Regions from separate parts of the Brenneria roseae subsp. americana genome, predicted to be linked through region 2. Evidence: predicted binding sites of a transcription regulator. Region 2 holds the regulator's gene; each other region holds the start of a gene.
What was found. Region 2 encodes PurR, which represses purine synthesis genes. Its sites were predicted from a motif close to CANGCAAACGTTTGCNTG; they were not measured.
Positions count from the first base shown of each region.

Region 1: serA (phosphoglycerate dehydrogenase) is a predicted target of PurR. The motif match lies at 3,436-3,453, and genes of this name have one in related genera.
Region 3: purT (formate-dependent phosphoribosylglycinamide formyltransferase) is a predicted target of PurR. The motif match lies at 1,882-1,899, and genes of this name have one in related genera.

Region 1 covers NZ_QDKJ01000001.1:107,293-113,666, reverse strand. The annotation lists gene B4923_RS20760 (hypothetical protein) at 12-269, opposite strand; gene ettA (energy-dependent translational throttle protein EttA) at 331-1,998, shown strand; gene serA (phosphoglycerate dehydrogenase) at 2,121-3,353, opposite strand; gene rpiA (ribose-5-phosphate isomerase RpiA) at 3,650-4,309, opposite strand; gene B4923_RS00480 (LysR family transcriptional regulator ArgP) at 4,526-5,419, shown strand; gene B4923_RS00475 (oxidative stress defense protein) at 5,456-6,181, opposite strand; gene argO (arginine exporter ArgO) at 6,315-6,374, opposite strand, start outside.
Region 2 covers NZ_QDKJ01000003.1:20,036-26,409, reverse strand. The annotation lists gene B4923_RS04050 (MATE family efflux transporter) at 1-605, opposite strand, end outside; gene B4923_RS04045 (riboflavin synthase subunit alpha) at 928-1,563, shown strand; gene cfa (cyclopropane fatty acyl phospholipid synthase) at 1,631-2,782, opposite strand; gene purR (HTH-type transcriptional repressor PurR) at 3,140-4,171, opposite strand; gene cydH (cytochrome bd-I oxidase subunit CydH) at 4,554-4,643, shown strand; gene B4923_RS04025 (C40 family peptidase) at 4,775-5,638, opposite strand; gene B4923_RS04020 (Grx4 family monothiol glutaredoxin) at 6,092-6,374, shown strand, end outside.
Region 3 covers NZ_QDKJ01000010.1:65,467-71,840, reverse strand. The annotation lists gene B4923_RS13710 (S9 family peptidase) at 1-1,731, opposite strand, end outside; gene purT (formate-dependent phosphoribosylglycinamide formyltransferase) at 2,012-3,190, shown strand; gene B4923_RS13700 (bifunctional 4-hydroxy-2-oxoglutarate aldolase/2-dehydro-3-deoxy-phosphogluconate aldolase) at 3,256-3,897, opposite strand; gene zwf (glucose-6-phosphate dehydrogenase) at 4,154-5,629, opposite strand; gene B4923_RS13690 (MurR/RpiR family transcriptional regulator) at 5,995-6,374, shown strand, end outside.

The DNA.
Region 1 (6,374 bases), on a different contig from region 2:
AGTGTGGCACATCATGCCATACAACGATACGCCAATCGGGAGAGACAGACTGAACCAACCATGCCTTTTTGCCGCCAGGTCTGTTCACTTCGCATCCTGACAACCGCAAATCGCCGGATAGCTGGGATCAGACACCGAAACCAGCTACACTCCGTTATCAGCATTACCGATCCGCCGAAGATGGTTTTATCGCCATCCGTATGGTCGCTATCTTCGGCAATAAGCCCCAACATGGCCACCACGGCGTGGCACAGAAACAATGATATCAATTACAATTTATCGATAACAATTATCGATAACAACACAGACAGAAAGAGGCGAAGTCGCAACGTGGCTCAATATGTTTATACCATGCATCGCGTCGGTAAAGTCGTTCCGCCGAAGCGTCATATTCTGAAAAACATCTCCCTCAGTTTCTTCCCTGGCGCCAAGATTGGCGTATTGGGCCTGAACGGAGCCGGTAAATCTACGCTGCTGCGCATTATGGCTGGCATTGATAAGGACATTGAAGGCGAAGCACGCCCGCAACCCGGTATTAAAATTGGCTATCTGCCGCAGGAACCGCAGCTGAACCCGGAACACACCGTTCGTGAATCGGTTGAAGAAGCCGTTTCTGAGGTGGTTACCGCGTTGAAACGTCTGGACGAAGTGTACGCGCTGTACGCCGAGCCCGATGCGGATTTCGACAAGCTGGCCGCCGAGCAGGGCAAACTGGAAGAGATCATCCAGGCCCATGACGGCCATAACCTGAACAACCAACTGGAACGGGCGGCAGATGCCCTGCGGCTGCCGGAGTGGGATGCGAAAATCGCCACCCTTTCCGGTGGTGAACGTCGCCGCGTCGCGCTGTGCCGCCTGCTGCTGGAAAAACCGGACATGCTGCTGCTCGATGAACCGACCAACCACCTGGATGCGGAATCCGTGGCCTGGCTGGAACGTTTCCTGCACGACTTCGAAGGTACCGTGGTAGCCATCACCCATGACCGTTACTTCCTTGATAACGTCGCGGGCTGGATTCTGGAGCTGGACCGCGGCGAAGGTATTCCATGGGAAGGCAACTACTCTTCCTGGCTGGAACAGAAAGATCAGCGTCTGGCTCAGGAAGCGTCTCAGGAAGCGGCACGCCGTAAATCTATTGAGAAAGAGCTGGAGTGGGTGCGCCAGGGGGCCAAAGGTCGTCAGTCTAAAGGTAAGGCGCGTCTGGCTCGCTTCGAGGAACTGAATAATACGGAATACCAGAAACGTAACGAAACCAACGAACTGTTTATTCCACCCGGTGCCCGTCTTGGCGACAAGGTGATTGAAGTCACCAACCTGAGTAAATCCTATGGCGAACGTCAGCTGATCGACAGTCTGTCGTTCTCCGTGCCTAAAGGAGCGATTGTCGGGATCATCGGCCCGAACGGCGCGGGTAAATCAACGCTGTTCCGCATGATGTCAGGTCAGGAACAGCCGGATAGTGGCAGCATAGAGCTGGGCGAAACGGTGAAACTGGCGTCAGTGGATCAGTTCCGCGATGCGATGGACAACAGCAAAACCGTGTGGGAAGAAGTTTCCGGCGGGCAGGATATCATGCGTATCGGCAACACCGAAATGCCAAGCCGCGCCTATGTGGGCCGTTTCAACTTCAAAGGCGTTGATCAGGGCAAGCGCGTCGGCGAGCTGTCCGGTGGTGAACGTGGCCGTCTGCATCTGGCGAAACTGTTACAGGTTGGCGGCAACGTCCTGCTGCTTGACGAACCCACCAACGATCTGGATATAGAAACTCTGCGTGCGTTGGAAAACGCCCTGTTGGAGTTCCCAGGCTGCGCCATGGTTATCTCGCACGACCGCTGGTTCCTGGACCGTATCGCGACCCACATTCTGGATTATCAGGATGAAGGAAAGGTGGAATTCTTCGAAGGTAACTTCACCGAATATGAAGAGTACAAGAAACGGACTCTCGGCGCTGACGCACTAGAACCACACCGCATCAAATACAAAAAAATGGCCAAGTAATATCATGCAAAATGGCCCGCACAAGCGGGCCATTTTATGTCTAACGAAATCCCATATCCGATTGGACCACGACGGTTCCCAATAAAACCAGCCCCTTTTCAGGAGCCGGATAATACCGCCAATCAGTACAGCAGACGGGCACGAATAGTACCGGGGATCGCCTTCATCAGTTGCAACGCGGTATGCGCGCCGTCGGTCTCAACGTCAATAACCACATAACCAATTTCGGGCGTCGTTTGCAGATACTGGGCCGCAATGTTGATACCCTGTTCGGCAAAAATCTGGTTAAGCTGCGTCAAAACGCCCGGGCGATTTTCATGGATGTGCAGCAGCCGGCTGGCACGTTCACCATGCACGGGCAGTGAAACTTCAGGGAAGTTGACTGCGGACAGCGTAGAGCCGTTATCCGAGTATTTAGCCAGCTTACCGGCCACTTCACCACCGATGTTTTCCTGCGCTTCCTGCGTTGAACCACCGATATGCGGGGTCAGCAGCACATTATCAAACTCACACAGCGGCGACAGGAACGGATCGCTGTTTGTCGCAGGCTCTTGTGGGAAGACGTCAATCGCCGCCCCGGAAAGATGTTTGCTGCCCAGCGCATCGCACAAGGCTGGAATGTCCACCACCGTACCGCGTGACGCATTAATAAAAATAGCACCCGGCTTCATCAGCGAAAATTCTTCGGCGCTCATCATATTCTGGGTGCTCTCGGTTTCCGGCACATGCAGACTGACGACATCACTCATATTCAGCAGATCGGAAAGGTGGCGAACCTGCTGCGCATTGCCAAGCGGCAATTTACTTTCAATATCATAAAAATAAACGTGCATCCCCAGCCCTTCGGCCAGAATGCCCAATTGGATACCGATATGACCGTAACCAATGATGCCCAGCTTCTTGCCACGCGCTTCGAAGGAGCCAACAGCCAATTTATTCCAGACACCACGGTGTGCTTTCGCATTCGCTGCCGGAATACCGCGCAGCAGCAACAACATTTCACCGAGTACCATTTCCGCAACGGAACGGGTATTGGAAAAAGGTGCGTTGAATACCGGAATGCCGCGTTTCGTCGCAGCCGATAGTTCAACCTGGTTAGTTCCGATACAGAAACAGCCAACCGCAATCAGTTTTTCAGCGGCAGCGAAAATTTCTTCTGTCAGATGGGTACGCGAGCGGATACCAATAAAATGCGCATCGCGAATGGATGCTTTCAGGGATTCCGAATCCAGTGCCCCTTTATGGTATTCAATATTGGTGTAACCAGCTGCACGCAGGTTCTCCAGCGCGCTCTGATGCACACCTTCCACTAACAGAAATTTAATTTTATCTTTTTCCAGTGATACCTTTGCCATTTCCCGACCTTATTTTTCAGACTTCAGATGCGACAGTTTGTTAAACAGCCCCTGTCAACATAACAAAAATTACGCAGTCAGCAATACAAACGATTGCCTTGCTGGTATAGCAAGCGCGAGGCGACGAAAAGATTTCTGGCGAAAAATATTGCCAAAGATGCGCATTGCCATATCGACAATACACAAAATAAGAAAAAGTGATATTAAGTACCAAAAATGAGCCGTTAAATAAATTTTTTTTTATAAAAAAAATTTCAGGCACGAGGAGGGCACCCGCGCCCGAAATCATCAACGACTCATTTCAACACGGTTTTTACGCCGTCGGCGGTGCCAATCAAGGCGACGTCAGCGCCACGATTGGCAAACAGTCCGACGGTCACCACTCCCGCAATGCCATTAATATGATTTTCCACAGCGACGGCATCCATGATGTTCAGATTGTGAACATCCAGAATAATGTTGCCATTATCCGTCACCACACCCTGACGGTATTCCGGCTGTGCGCCCATTTTCGCCAGTTCCCGGGCAACATAAGCTCTGGCCATCGGGATCACTTCAACCGGCAGTGGGAATCTGCCCAACACATCCACCTGTTTTGAAGCATCGACAATACAGACAAACTTACGGGAAATTGCCGCAATGATTTTTTCACGGGTGAGCGCCGCGCCCCCGCCTTTAATCATTTGCATATGCCCGTTAATCTCATCCGCGCCGTCCACATACACATCCAGTGAATCAACATCGTTGCAGTCAAAAACCGGAATACCCAGGCTTTTAAGCTTTGCCGTTGAAGCATCGGAGCTGGATACCGCACCATTAATCTGGTGCTTTATCGAACCCAGCGCATCAATAAAATGGGCTGCGGTAGAGCCAGTCCCCACACCGACAATCGTATCGGGACGAACATAATCCAGTGCCGCCCACCCTACCGCTTTTTTCAGTTCATCTTGTGTCATAGTCTGTCTGCTTTAGGTCCGTAAATACAAAAAACATGTGCGTATTATAGAACATGCCTTTGGCTAAATAGCGCAAATTTGTCTCCTGTTCATTATTTCACGGATAGCCGCCGCATTCATAAACAGAAAACCAGGAAATAAGATTTCTGCATGGTATAGCGGCAAAATGTGGCATAGTGAAAAAAACAGACTTCATTCAGAGGAATGCTTACTTTAATGAAACGCCCGGACTATCGAACGCTTCAGGCTCTGGATGCCGTAATACGTGAGCGGGGTTTTGAACGCGCCGCACAGAAATTATGCATTACTCAATCCGCCGTATCACAGCGTATTAAACAGTTGGAAAACCTGTTCGGTCAGCCACTGCTCGTCAGGACGATTCCGCCACGGCCAACCGAACAGGGCCAGAAGTTACTGGCGTTGTTACATCAGGTTGAACTGTTGGAAGAAGAATGGCTGGGCGATGAAACCAGTAACGACATTCCGTTACTTTTGTCGTTGGCGGTCAATGCCGACAGCCTTGCCACCTGGCTTCTGCCCGCGCTGCAACCCGTTTTGGTTGATTCCCCCATTCGTCTGAATCTGCAAGTGGAGGATGAAACGCGAACGCAGGAAAGGCTGCGCCGTGGTGAAGTGGTCGGCGCCGTGAGTATCCAACCACAGCCGCTGCCAAGTTGTCTGGTAGATAAACTGGGCGCGCTGGATTATCTGTTTGTCGCATCACCTGCGTTTGCAGCCCGCTATTTCCCGAACGGCGTCACGCGTTCGGCGCTGCTGCGCGCACCGGCAGTCGCGTTCGATCACCTTGATGACATGCATCAGGCTTTTCTACAGCAAAATTTTGATCTCTCGCCGGGCAGCGTACCGTGCCACATCGTGAATTCATCCGAAGCGTTTGTACAGCTGGCGCGTCAGGGAACCACCTGCTGTATGATCCCGCATCTACAGATTGAGAAAGAGCTGGCCAGTAACGAACTGATTGACCTGACTCCCGGATTGTTTCAACGCCGCATGCTCTATTGGCACCGTTTCGCCCCGGAAAGCAGGATGATGAGAAAAGTCACTGATGCCCTGCTCGCGCACGGACATCAGGTACTGAGACAGTCTTAAATCTCGTCGATGAGCCTGATCCTATCTCATCAGGCTCTATGGATTACGCTGTAGTTCAAATACCACATCAACCTGATCGTCAAAGTGAATGGTTTGCTGCTCATAGGTTTGAGCGGCTTCGCTTTGCACCGCGGCGTCTGCGGTTTTAAACATTCTGGCCATTGGTACAGGTTGATAGTTGGCGACATGGTAGCGAATGCTGTAGATCGGCCCCAGCTTGGCATTAAACCCTTGCGCCAAAGACTGGGCCTGCGTCGTTGCCTGTTCTATCGCTTTTTTGCGGGCTTCATCACGGTAGTTTTCTGGATTCGCTACGCCCAAATCAACGGTGCGGATTTCATTCAGCCCCGCTTTCAACGCACCATCCAGCAACTCGTTCAGCTTATCCAACTGCCGCAGCGTCACTTCCACCTGACGTACGGCGCGATACCCTTTCAGAACGGAACCACCGGTTTTCAGATAATCATATTCGGGCTGTGTGCGTAAGTTGGCGGCATTGATATCTTTTTTCTCGATGCCATTCTTGCCAAGAAAATCAAAATATTGAGCGACTCGTTCATCAACCTGTTTTTTCGCATCGGCGGCATCTTTTGATGACACGCTCACTTCGATGGCCAGACGGGCCATATCCGGCGTTGCGTCAACGCTGGCGGTTCCCGACGTTACAATATGCGGGCCATCCGGCAATTCCGCAGCCTGAGCCGCCAGCGGTAACGTACCTAGCCCCATTATCGCAGCTAATGCCAATACTTTTAGCTTCACAGTTTCTCCTTTATTTATCTCTTATCGCCAAGGCCGGCTACCATATCGCATTGCCGACACAACAAAATATAGGTGAATTTCTGAAACTGGGGGAAGAAAAATCGGTGGGAAAGGCTCCGGGCAGTTTTATCGATTACCAGCCATGGCGTGCCAACTGTATGGCAATAGCCCACATCACTATCCCCACAAACAG
Region 2 (6,374 bases):
CAATAGACTGACGCCGTGGCCACCCCGCAGCCAACGCCACCCAATTCAGGCATGCCGAATTTACCGTGGATAAAAATGTAGTTGATGGGAATGTTGATTAAAAGTCCGATAAAACCAATGACCATACCCGGTTTGGTTTTTGATAATCCTTCGCACTGGCTGCGTAGAACCTGATAGAACAGGTAGCCCGGCACTCCCCACAACAGCGCGTGCAGGTAACCGATCGCTTTTTCCGCCAGTTCCGGCGATCCGTCATTCATCAGGTTAATGGCATATTCGCCTTGATACAGCACCACCATGATAAGCAATGAAATGAGCAGCGCCAGAAAGAAAGACTGTTGAACCTGATGCGCAATGCGCTCCCTGCGGCCAGACCCATTCAACTGCGCAACAACCGGCGTCAGGGCCAGTAATAATCCATGACCGAAAAGAATGGCGGGCAGCCAGATGGAAGTACCGACGGCAACGGCAGCCATATCCGTAGCGCTGTAGGAACCCGCCATAATGGTATCAACCACACCCATGGATGTCTGAGACACTTGCGCAATAATGACAGGAATCGCGAGCGCCAATAAATTGCGCGCCTCTGACAGATACTTCTGCACGGACACCTTCCTCGAATCGACTAACAGATAGCGGGATAATTAAACGTGGATGAACATAATCATGTCGCTGACAGGACAAGGGCGTTATTGTAACGACTTGTCAAAAGTAAACCAGAGTGGAAAGAGGTAAATTCACAAATGCATAATGATCCTCAATATGTCCACTAATTATTGGGGATGAGGTTTGGTTTTCATCTGAATATCATGCACACTGCTCGACAGGCATTGATACGTTCCATATTTTAAACTACAGGTGTGCTGGTGTTTCTTTCCCGCTACTGTTCGGTATTTTATTTACATCATTTTTTAAGAGGCAAGCCGTATGTTTACCGGTATTGTTCAAGGCACCGCGCCGGTGGTGTCCATTGATGAAAAATCAAATTTTCGTACGCACGTGATCAAACTCCCTCCTGAACTGCTGCCGGGGCTGGTGCCGGGAGCCTCCGTGGCGCACAACGGTTGCTGCCTGACGGTGACAGCGGTAAAGGGGGATTGCGCCAGTTTCGATTTAATGAAAGAAACATTGCGATTGACCAACCTCGGCGAAGTGAAGGAAGGTGACCGCGTCAACGTTGAACGGGCAGCCAAAGTGGGAGATGAAATCGGCGGTCATGTCATGTCTGGCCATATTATCTGCACAGCGGAAGTGGTGAAAATTCTGGTATCGGAAAATAACCACCAGATTTGGTTCCGCCTGGCCGACGAAGCGTTGATGAAATATGTGCTGCACAAAGGTTTTATCGGTATCGATGGAATCAGCCTGACGATTGGTGAAGTCACCCGCAGCCGTTTCTGCGTGCATTTGATTCCGGAAACGCTCAACCGTACCACGCTGGGGCAGAAGCGTCTGGGACATCGCGTGAACATTGAAATTGATCCGCAAACTCAGGCTGTGGTGGATACCGTAGAACGCGTATTAGCCAGCCAGCAGAAGAACGAACCCGTTAGTGAAGAATAACAAGTCGCTTCGCGGAGCAAGCCGTTCGGGAATCGTTTCCCGGCGGCTTGCTTTCAGCAGATTTTGACTAGCGCGGAACGCGTAACCCGCCTTCAATGCCGCTCGGACTGAAAAGCACCTGCCAGAGTTGGATATTCCGCGCACGGAAGGCGCCGGCGCAGGCATTCAGATAGTAACCGAACATACGACGGAAGCGGGCGGAATAGCGTTCGGAAAGCTGAGGCCAGCTTTGCTGAAAACGCTCATGCCAGGCCATTAATGTACGGTCATAATCCGCGCCGAAGTTGTGCCAGTCTTCCATCACCATGTAAGGTTCGCTGGCCTGGGCAATATGACGCACAGAAGGCAGACAGCCATTGGGGAAAATATATTTATCCGTCCAGGGATCGAGCTGTGAGTCGGTTTGATTCGCGCCGATAGTGTGTAACAGAAACAGACCGTCAGGTTTAAGATTCTGGCTGATGACGCGGAAATAGGCGTCGTAGTTACGCGGACCGACATGCTCAAACATACCGACGGAAACTACCCGATCGAACTCACCGGCAAGGTCGCGATAATCCTGCAACAGAATGGTGACGTCCAGATCCTGGCAGCGCTGCTGCGCCAGTTTCTGCTGTTCGCGAGAAATCGTCACGCCGCATACGGATACGCCATAACGGCGTGCGGCAAACTCCGCTAACCCGCCCCAGCCGCAGCCGATATCCAGCAGTGTCATTCCCGGTCTGAGCTGTAGCTTCTCACAGATCATCTCCAGTTTGTCTTCCTGCGCCTGCTCCAGCGTTTCGGCTTTTTTCCAGTAAGCGCAGGAATACTGCATGTAGGGATCGAGCATCAGTGAAAACAGGTCGTTTCCCAAATCATAATGTTCTTTGCCGACAATCCACGCCCGCCTTTTCGATTGCAGGTTCATCAGGCGGGATACGGCAATGCGCAGGATATCTTTCAGATGGCGCGGCAGCTTCTCATCCAGTCTGGCGTGCAAAACGCGGTGGAAAAACATATCCAGCCGTTCACACTCCCACCAGCCATCCATATAACTTTCACCCAGTCCTAATGAGCCTTCACGCAATACGCGTTTAAAGAAATCCGGGTTTTTCACGGCGATATCAAACGGACGGGAACCATTAATTTTGATATCGGCCATACTCAGCATTTCATGCACAATATGGAACCAGGACAGGTTATGGCTATCCAGTTCCTCTATATACGATGAACTCATAACTTCTCCCTACCTTGCTGTTAATCATGCGCAGCAAGGAAAACATAGACAATTTTTACCCGTAGTCGATATCGGTGGAATTTTCCCATCGTCTAGTCTCTGAATGGTCAGAGGAAAATGCAGAAGAAAAGCAAAAGCCGGTACGCAAAAAATACGTAGGGGCACTCATCCTTAAGGTCAATCCGTGCCGTCCGCTGGTACGCAAAATTTAAGGATAGTGAAGAAAAACAAAAAATTCAGTTTATGTAATAACCGCATTTAGTTTATGACTGCTTCAGCCGGGGGACAAGTATAAATTGGCTGAAGCAGTATCAGAGAGCACGCGATAGCCGCGTGGCATAAGAAAGTCGTCTGTTATCAGGAATAGCGGCGATAATCGCGGAAAGGACCATCCGCCACGGAACGGCGTTCAATCAGCGTCGGGTAGACTTCGATAACCTGCGCATCTTCGCGTTTGCTGGTGATACGGTCCAGCAACATAGCGAACGCGGATTGTCCCAGACGTTCTTTGGGCTGATGAATGGTGGTGAGCGCCGGAGTGAAAAAGCGGGCATGGCGGACGTTATCGTAGCCAATGACTGAAATATCCTGTGGAACACGCAGTCCCAACTCATCGGCCGCACAAATCGCGCCCATCGCCATGATATCGCCGCCGCAGAAAACGGCGGTTGGTCGGTGTTTCTGTGACAGAATCTGGTGCATGGCCTTATAGCCGGATTCCGGCTCGAAATCGCCTTGTACGATCCACTCATCGCGTACTTTGATGTCCGCTTCGTTCAAGGCTTTCAAAAAGCCCAGGTAGCGGCCGCTCCCGGTGTTACGTTCCTGAATGCCGGGAATCGCACCAATATCCCGGTGACCGCGTTCGATCAGATACCGGCCTGCCATATAGCCGCCTTCAAAGGCGTTATCGATAATGGTATCGGTAAAATCGCTGTGCGCCTGTCCCCAGTCCATGACCACCATCGGAATGCTGCGGTAGTCTTTCAACATGGCGAGTAAGTCTGGCGGATACTCCGCACACATGACCAGTAAGCCGTCCACGCGTTTTTGAGCCAGCATGGAAAGGTAGGCTCGCTGTTTGTCGATGTTGTTGTGCGAGTTACATAAGATCAGCGTGTAGCCTTTCGCGTAGCAGCTGTTTTCAACGGCTTCGATAATCTCGGCAAAGTAGGGTGCTTCACTTGATGTTGCCAACAGCCCGATGGATTTGGTGTGGTTGACTTTTAGACTGCGGGCGACGGCGCTGGGTGAATAATGTAACTCTTTAATCGCCGCCCTCACGGCAGCTTTGGTCTCTTCGGCGACGAAACGTGTTTTATTAATCACGTGCGATACGGTTGTGGTCGAAACGCCAGCACGTTTTGCCACATCTTTGATCGTTGCCATCTAAAAATGACTCCTGGACTTACCTGTTACAGTCGTAAGTATATTGTTAATCGTTTGCCTGCGCGTAAAGTTCTTCTCCCTGGCGAAAAAACAGGATGTCAGAAGGAGAATGCCGAATGTTATACCTGAGGGGACAAGGTTGACGTTTTTCGACCAGGACGCAGCGCTATCATAAACAGCGGATTTTGTCCGATTTGCCACGAAAGTGGAAGCGGTAATTTATACTATTAGTGCGGCATTGGTACGAGATTTTTCATTTAAATTATGGAAGAATCAAAACAACCATATAATTTGTAGTTTTAAACCACCGTCCGGTTTTGAATCCCAAATGATGGTCGCGCATTTATTCTCATAATTTGGTGCCATACAAAAGGAGAGACTTATGGATACAGACCTGAAGATGTCATTACTGACAACGGCTGGCGCGCTGGCGATGATTATCGTATTCAGTTTTGTCGCGGTACTGAACTGATTGGCGCCCGGCCTCCCGTTTGTTTAGTCAATCCATCCGTTCAGACCGGTTATTGCACTTAAACCGTGTCTGAACGGGTGACAGTCCGGGGTACGGTATTTGCTCCGGGGGCGAGTTAAAAAGGCGTAAAACTAGCGAATCGTTTGTGGCGTAACAACTCTGCGCGCGCCGACGTAGTGATCCTGCCAATAATCTTCACTTAGCTTACTGATGCGTATATCCGATCCTGTACGTGGCGACTGAATGAATTTGCCATTCCCCAGATAAACTCCAACGTGATCCGCAGCACCGCGATTATTGATACGGAAGAAAACCAAATCGCCGCTTTCCAGTTCGTTTTTCTTGATAGGGGCGGCATCCCGCAAGTGGTACATTTCGTTAGCGGTGCGGGGAATCTGAATTTTAACTACGTCTTTATAGGCGTAATAGACCAGTCCACTACAGTCAAAACCGGTAAAAGGAGAGGTGCCTCCCCAGTGATACGGTTTTCCTACCTGACTCATCAACTTATTCATCGCGGTTAATTTGGCATGCTGGTAACGTTTTTTATGGGTGGCGCTCAAGGCCAGTCCTTTATCCAGCTTCTCTTTTTTACCCGTTTCCGCTTTGTCTTTCAGACCTGATTTACGTTTGGAATGGGTGGAAGCCAGTTTCACCTTACTGTCGGTGTTTGACTTTTTGCGCTCTTTTTTGACCGGCGCCGGCGTGGCATTTTGGGTTTTTGACGAGGATTTTTCCGATAAATGCTTTGCCGTGCTCGTTGTTGTCTGGGGGGTAGCGTTTCCGGTATTGGCGGCATCCGGCTTTTTGCTTTTTATTGGCGTTGGTGCTTTTTTGTCGCTTTTCGTCGGCTTGCTTTTCTTGTGGTCGCCTTCAATGACACGCGTCATGCTGGTTTTACGCGGCGCTGAATCGGGGGCATTGGGAGTAGCCTGAGCCAGGTTCAGGAATAGATTACTGAAGAACAATATAAAAAGCGTAATAAATAAGCGCATGATAAAAATGACCGAATATAATCCTTAAATCGCTCAATCAACCCGCACAGTATTCCCGAAAACGGCAGGATAAAAAAGTGGGAATGACTGCTTTATTCATACAGAATAGTGAAAAAACGTTAACAATTGTTTTTTCGGTGGATTTATCATCGTTTTCTGCTTCAGATTTCATCAGCGCGATGTATCTCTGCGAGCCTCGCAATCAATGACAGCCGTGTCGGTTGCCTCAATTCTGACCAGGGCGGATCTGGTATTTGGCGATTCAGACTGAAGCCTGAAATCTGCTGAGTCGTGCGGCGAAAATAAAACCCTACAAAAAATGGCGTTTTTTTGTGGCTATGGCCCTCGGTACAATATAATTGAGTAGATAGCGCTGTAATGGCACATCTGACAGAAGCTCGTGGTTAATGCATATGATGTTAGCCATCCTATAAGGTTTAAGGAAGCAAGAGAATGACGACGACAACAATTGAAAAAATTCAGCGTCAGATCGCTGAAAACCCGATTCTACTGTATATGAAAGGTTCACCTAAGTTGCCGAGCTGCGGCTTCTCCGCTCAGGCAGTACAGGCGTTGTCAGCTTGTGGCGAACGTTTTGCCTATGTCGATATTTTACAGAATCCGGATATTCGCGCTGAGTTGCCCAACTACGCCAACTGGCCGACTTTTCCGCAACTGTGGGTTGATGGTGAACTGGTCGGCGGTTGCGACATCGTGATTGAAATGTATCAGCGCG
Region 3 (6,374 bases), on a different contig from region 2:
GTCATATTCCCCCGTCGTTAACGGAATGGAATCATCCAGCATGGTTGTCAGGATATCCACAAACGGCACCTGAGCGACCACTCCTTTAAACAGATCCGGAGCCAGATTGACCACCGCTCCCATTAATAATCCACCGGCACTACCGCCCATCGCGAACATATTTTGACGATCGCCATAGCCTTTCTCGATCAACGCCTGAGAAATATCGATGAAATCATTAAATGAGTTCATTTTATTCAGCAATCGTCCATCGTCGTACCACGTCTGACCCAACTCGCCACCGCCGCGAATATGCGTCAACGCAAAAACAAATCCCCTATCCAGTAGACTTAACCGACTGACGCTAAAATCGGGATCCATGCTGCTGCCATACGCGCCGTAGCCGTATACCAGTATCGGATTCTGCCCCGGTTTAAAATGTTCCCGGTGGTAGACCAGCGATACGGGAATTTCTACGCCGTCACGCGCTTTGATCCACAGGCGCTCACTCTGGTAGTCTGCCGGCGTAAAATTTTTCACTTCGGCTTGCTTCAACAACTGCTGCTGTCCGGTATCCATATTCAGTTCATACAGCGAACTCGGCGTCGTCATCGATGCATAGCCGTAACGCAGCAAGGCGGTTTCCGGGGACGGGTTATAGGATAGCCACGTGACATAGCTGGCATCATTGAAAGTAATCGCTTTCTCTTCCTGCGTTTGCCAGTGGATCTGGCGCAGGCTGGTCAGACCCCGTTCCCTTTCCTCAACCACCAGCCAGTCACGGAAAAGTTCAAATCCCTCCAACACGCGATGCTTACGTGGAGCAATCAACGTCTCCAGCTCACTTTCATCGGGTTTCTGCGAACGATAGAGACCAAAATTCTTGCCTTCCCGGTTGGAACGCAGATAAAACGAGTTCTGATAGTGATCTACCCCATATTCATGATCTTTACGACGCGGGATGAATACCTGCGGCACCGACGCCGTATCCACCGCGTCAATCAATCGTACTTCCGTCGTCGTTGTGCTGCTCAGGTAGATGGTGATATAGCGCTCAGAAGTGGTTTTTCCCAAACTGACGTAATAGGTATCATCCAGCTCTTCGTACACCAGTTCATCATCCGCCGGATCGCTGCCTAGATGGTGCCGATAAACCTGATAAGGCAATAAGGTCTGCGGATGCTTGCGCACGTAATAGATGACGGTCGAATCGGCAGACCATTCAGCACCAGCAGAGACCTTTTCAATCACATCTGGCAGCCATTCCCCACTCGTCAGATCGCGGAAACGAATGTCATATTGCCGACGGGAGAGGAAATCCTCTGACAGTACCAGAAGCTGGTTATTCGGGCTGACTTCCAGCGCCCCCAGGCTGTAAAAATCGTGGTTCTCCGCTCGCTGATTACCATCCAGCAACGTTTCCCATTCGTCAGTTATCTGTTCAGGCTGACGCAGATAGATGGCATATTCTTTGCCCGGTTCATAACGGCTCTGGTAGCGATAACCATTGCGAACATAAGGTACCGACATGTCCTCAGACGGTATCCGTTTGACCATTTCGTCATACAACGCTTGCTGAAGGTCGTGGTAAGGCGCCATCACATCGTCACAATAACGGTTTTCCTGCCGCAGATAATTCAGTACCTGCGGATCGCTCCGCTGGTCATCACGCAGCCAGTAATAGTTATCAACTCGAGTATCGCCATGAGTGGTCAACGGATGGGGTCTTTTTTCTGCTTGCGGTGCACTCATTACGTTCGGATCCCCTTTATTTTGAATAATAACCAGTGTTGAAAAAGCTGATTGCAGAGTGGCACGATTCTCCGACGATGCCAAGCGGGGCCGCTAAAGCCTTGCTGACTTTGTAGCCGGACGTATTGCGCACTTATCGCCTGTGGTGCGCACGCAAACGTTTTCGTTTATACTGCGCCCATTTTTATGACGGGCGTCCTGCCCGTCACCTTATAGACCGTCGCAAGCGACGTTGAAAATCGCTCCCGACGACTTTTCACAACCCGATCAGGTAGACGTTATGTTAACAATTGGAACGGCCCTGCGTACCGATGCTACACGCGTGATGTTGCTCGGTTCCGGCGAGTTAGGCAAAGAAGTGGCGATTGAGTGTCAACGCCTGGGTATTGAAGTTATTGCCGTTGATCGCTACGCCGATGCGCCTGCAATGCAGATCGCGCATCGCAGCCATGTCATTAACATGCTGGACGGTGAAGCGTTAAAAGCCCTGGTTGAAGCGGAGCGTCCGGATTACATCGTGCCGGAGATTGAAGCCATCGCCACCGATATGCTGGTGACGCTGGAGCAGCAGGGTCACCATGTGGTTCCGTGCGCAGAGGCCACCCGCCTGACGATGAATAGAGAAGGTATTCGCCGTCTGGCTGCGGAAAAGCTGGGTGTGCCGACCTCCACCTACCGTTTTGCGGATAGTGAAGCGAGTTTCCAGCAGGCCGTGTCTGAGATTGGCTATCCCTGTATTGTTAAACCGGTGATGAGTTCCTCCGGCAAAGGACAAAGCCTGATCCGTGAACCGCAGCAATTGAAACAGGCCTGGCAATATGCGCAGCAAGGTGGCCGGGCTGGCGGCGGACGGGTTATCGTTGAAGGGCTGGTCAAGTTCGATTTCGAGATCACGCTGCTGACCATCCATGCCGTTGACGGTATTCATTTCTGCGCGCCAATTGGTCACCGTCAGGAAGACGGCGACTATCGTGAATCCTGGCAACCGCAGCAGATGAGCAAACTGGCGCAGGAGCGAGCGCAGGCGATTGCCAGTCAGGTCGTCAAAGCGCTCGGCGGTTACGGCTTGTTCGGCGTTGAACTGTTCGTTTGTGGCGATGATGTGATTTTCAGTGAAGTATCCCCTCGCCCTCACGATACCGGCATGGTCACGATGATCTCTCAGGATCTGTCTGAGTTCGCTTTACATGTACGCGCGTTTCTGGGATTACCGATTGGCGCGATTCGGCAATATGGCGCAGCCGCTTCTGCCGTGATCCTATCGGAACTGGATAGCCGGAATGTTCGCTATCAGGGACTGGAAAATGCCTTGCTGCCTCACACGCAGATCCGTCTGTTTGGCAAACCGGACATCAGCGGAAAGCGCCGCATGGGCGTTGCGCTGGCAACGGCGGAAACGACGGACGACGCGGTGATATTAGCGAAAAAAGCCGCCGCGGCGGTCAAGATCAATGGCTAAGAAATAGCGACAACACAAAAAAGCCACCCGTCTCTGGGTGGCTTTTGCCAATCTGCAAAGCTGAATTACGCTTTCGCGCCTTCAACCGCCTCACGAGCCAGTTCAGTGATACGTGCGTAGTCGCCGCTTTCCAGCGCATCATTCGGTACCAACCAGGAACCGCCGACGCACAGTACGCTTTTCAGCGCCAAATAATCGCGGTAGTTCTTCGGCGTAATGCCACCAGTCGGGCAGAAACGGATATGCGCGAATGGGCCACCGATAGCCTGTAGCGCTTTCACACCACCATTAGCTTCAGCCGGGAAAAATTTGAACTCACGCAAACCATAATCCATACCCAGCATCAGTTCAGAAACCGTGCTGATACCGGGGATCAACGGAATAGTGCCTTCGGTAGCCGCTTTCAGCAACGGCTCGGTCAGCCCCGGGCTAATGGCGAATTGAGCACCCGCTTCGATGACAGCAGCCAGTTGCTGAGGGTTGGTTACCGTACCTGCGCCAACGATAGCGTCAGGCACTTCTTTTGCAATAACGCGAATCGCTTCTATGGCGCAGTCGGTACGCAATGTCAGTTCCAGAACGCGAACGCCGCCCGCGACCAACGCTTTTGCCATAGGAACCGCGTGCTCCAATTTGTTTACCACAATCACAGGAACAACAGGGCCCGCTGTCAAAATCTGTTCCGCGCTCGTTTTCCAGTTTTTCATCAAAAGTTATCTCCAGTCATGCCCGCAGGCATCATTAATTATATAGCGCGCCCCTGCCACAGGGATCTGCATTGACTGCAGATGTCCGACCGCACCGTTAGCCATACATTAAAAACTGCAACTACCCAATACACGGCGGCCAATAACAGGACGCCACAACATCCTTTATACCCGCCCTATTCCACTGTTGTGCGTTGGCAGCCAGACGCTGCCGCACGCCATATTTTGAAGCCGGTCGGGTATCTTTAATTAGTGATTATTCAAACTCGTTCCAGGAACGTCCGTCGCGGGTAATCATCGCAACGGAAGCTACCGGCCCCCAGCTTCCCGCCTGATAAGGCTTCGGCGCGTCATTATCCATTGACCAGGCATCCATGATTGAATCCACCCATTTCCAGGCTTCTTCCACTTCATCACGGCGCACAAACAGAGCCTGAATACCGCGCATGGTTTCCAGCAACAGGCGTTCATACGCATCCGCCAGATGTTGCTGATTGAACGTTTCAGAGAAGCTCAGGTCCAGTTTTACCGTTTGCAGACGGTGTTTGTGTTCCAGCCCCGGGATCTTATTAAGAATCTGAATTTCAACGCCTTCATCCGGCTGCAAACGAATAATCAGCTTATTCTGCGGCAGTTGCTGGTAGGAATCACGAAACAGATTCAGCGCTGGATTTTTGAAATACACGACAACTTCAGAACATTTCGTCGGCAGACGTTTACCGGTACGCAGGTAGAACGGCACACCAGACCAGCGCCAGTCATCGATATCAACGCGAATCGCCACAAAGGTTTCGGTGCTGCTGGTTTTATTCGCGCCCTCTTCTTCCAGATAACCCGGCACTTTATGCCCCTGAACGAAGCCAGCGGTATATTGTCCGCGCACCGTCGTTTCATGCACGTTGGAACGATCGATACGGCGCAGTGAACGCAATACCTTCACTTTTTCATCGCGGATACGATCGGTCGTCAAATCAGACGGCGGCGACATGGCAATCATGGTCAGAATCTGCAACAAGTGATTCTGAATCATATCGCGCATCTGACCGGCCTGATCAAAATAGCCCCAGCGTCCTTCGATCCCCACTTCTTCCGCTACGGTAATCTGCACGTGATCAATCGTACGGTTATCCCAGTTCGCGGAAAACAGAGAGTTGGCAAAACGCAGCGCCAGCAGGTTCAATACCGTTTCTTTACCCAAATAATGGTCAATACGGTAGACCTGACACTCATTGAAGTACTCTGCAACCTGATCGTTAATAACGCGAGAGGACGCTAAATCGGTCCCCAACGGTTTTTCCATCACCACGCGCGCGGGTTCATTGTTTAACCCGGCAGTACCCAGACCACGGCAAATCGCGCCAAAGGTGCTGGGCGGCATGGCGAAATAGTTAATGGTGGTACGATTCTTCTGGTCGAGCATCTTGCCCAACCGGCTAAAGTTCTTCGTATCTTCAACATCAAGATTGCAGAAACTCAACCGGCCGCTCAATGTTTCCCACAACGCCTCGTCAATGGGTTCTTTCATAAACGTTTCCAGCGCCTCTCGCACCACGCCGGTATACGCTTCTTTATCCCACTCTGCTCGGCCCACGCCGATAATCCGGGTTTCCGGGTGGATATGGCCCGCTTTTTCCAACTGATACAGGGAAGGCAGCAATTTACGGCGCGCCAGATCGCCCTTGGCACCGAAAATAACCAGGTCGCATGCCTGGGCTGTTGAAGTTACCGCCATGTTCATCTCCTCGTTGCAGGATGCTGTAATTTTATTACAGCAGTAATGTACTCTTTTTGACTATAGCCAGTAAACCGTAACAAAAACTCAAAATCCGAGGTAAGCCAGGTAGAGTCCATAAAAAGCCGGCCTGTTATTCTGGCTAAAATGCCTGTTGCATATGCCCAAAAGAGAAACTTTTTATCGTTTCTGACAGCGGATTACTTTTCTGAAAGTTAGACACAAGTCATGTTCTGGTAAAAAAAGCGCTCAACTTCACGTTTTTTCCCCTGCCAACCGTTACAGGGTCGTAGTATATTTTCACGAAATTCGCATCGGTTGCGCCTTTGATTGAAATTGGAAAAAACTTATATGGCTTTTGTTATATGAACATGCTGGAAAAAATTCAGAGTCGTTTGGAACTTTTAAGCAAGTCAGAAAGAAAGGTTGCCGAAGCTATCCTGAGCACTCCGCAAACAGCAATTCACTCCAGTATCGCCACGCTGGCAAAGATGGCTGACGTCAGCGAGCCCACCGTCAACCGCTTCTGTCGCCGTCTGGAAACCAAAGGTTTTCCCGATTTTAAACTGCATCTGGCCCAAAGTCTGGCGAACGGCACGCCTTATGTAAACCGTAACGTCGAAGAAGATGATAGTGTTGATGCCTATACCAGCAAAATCTTTGAATCGACGATGGCCGGGCTGGAGCATGTGAAATCCTGTCTGGATATTACTGCCGTCAACCGGGCGGTAGATCTGCTCACCCA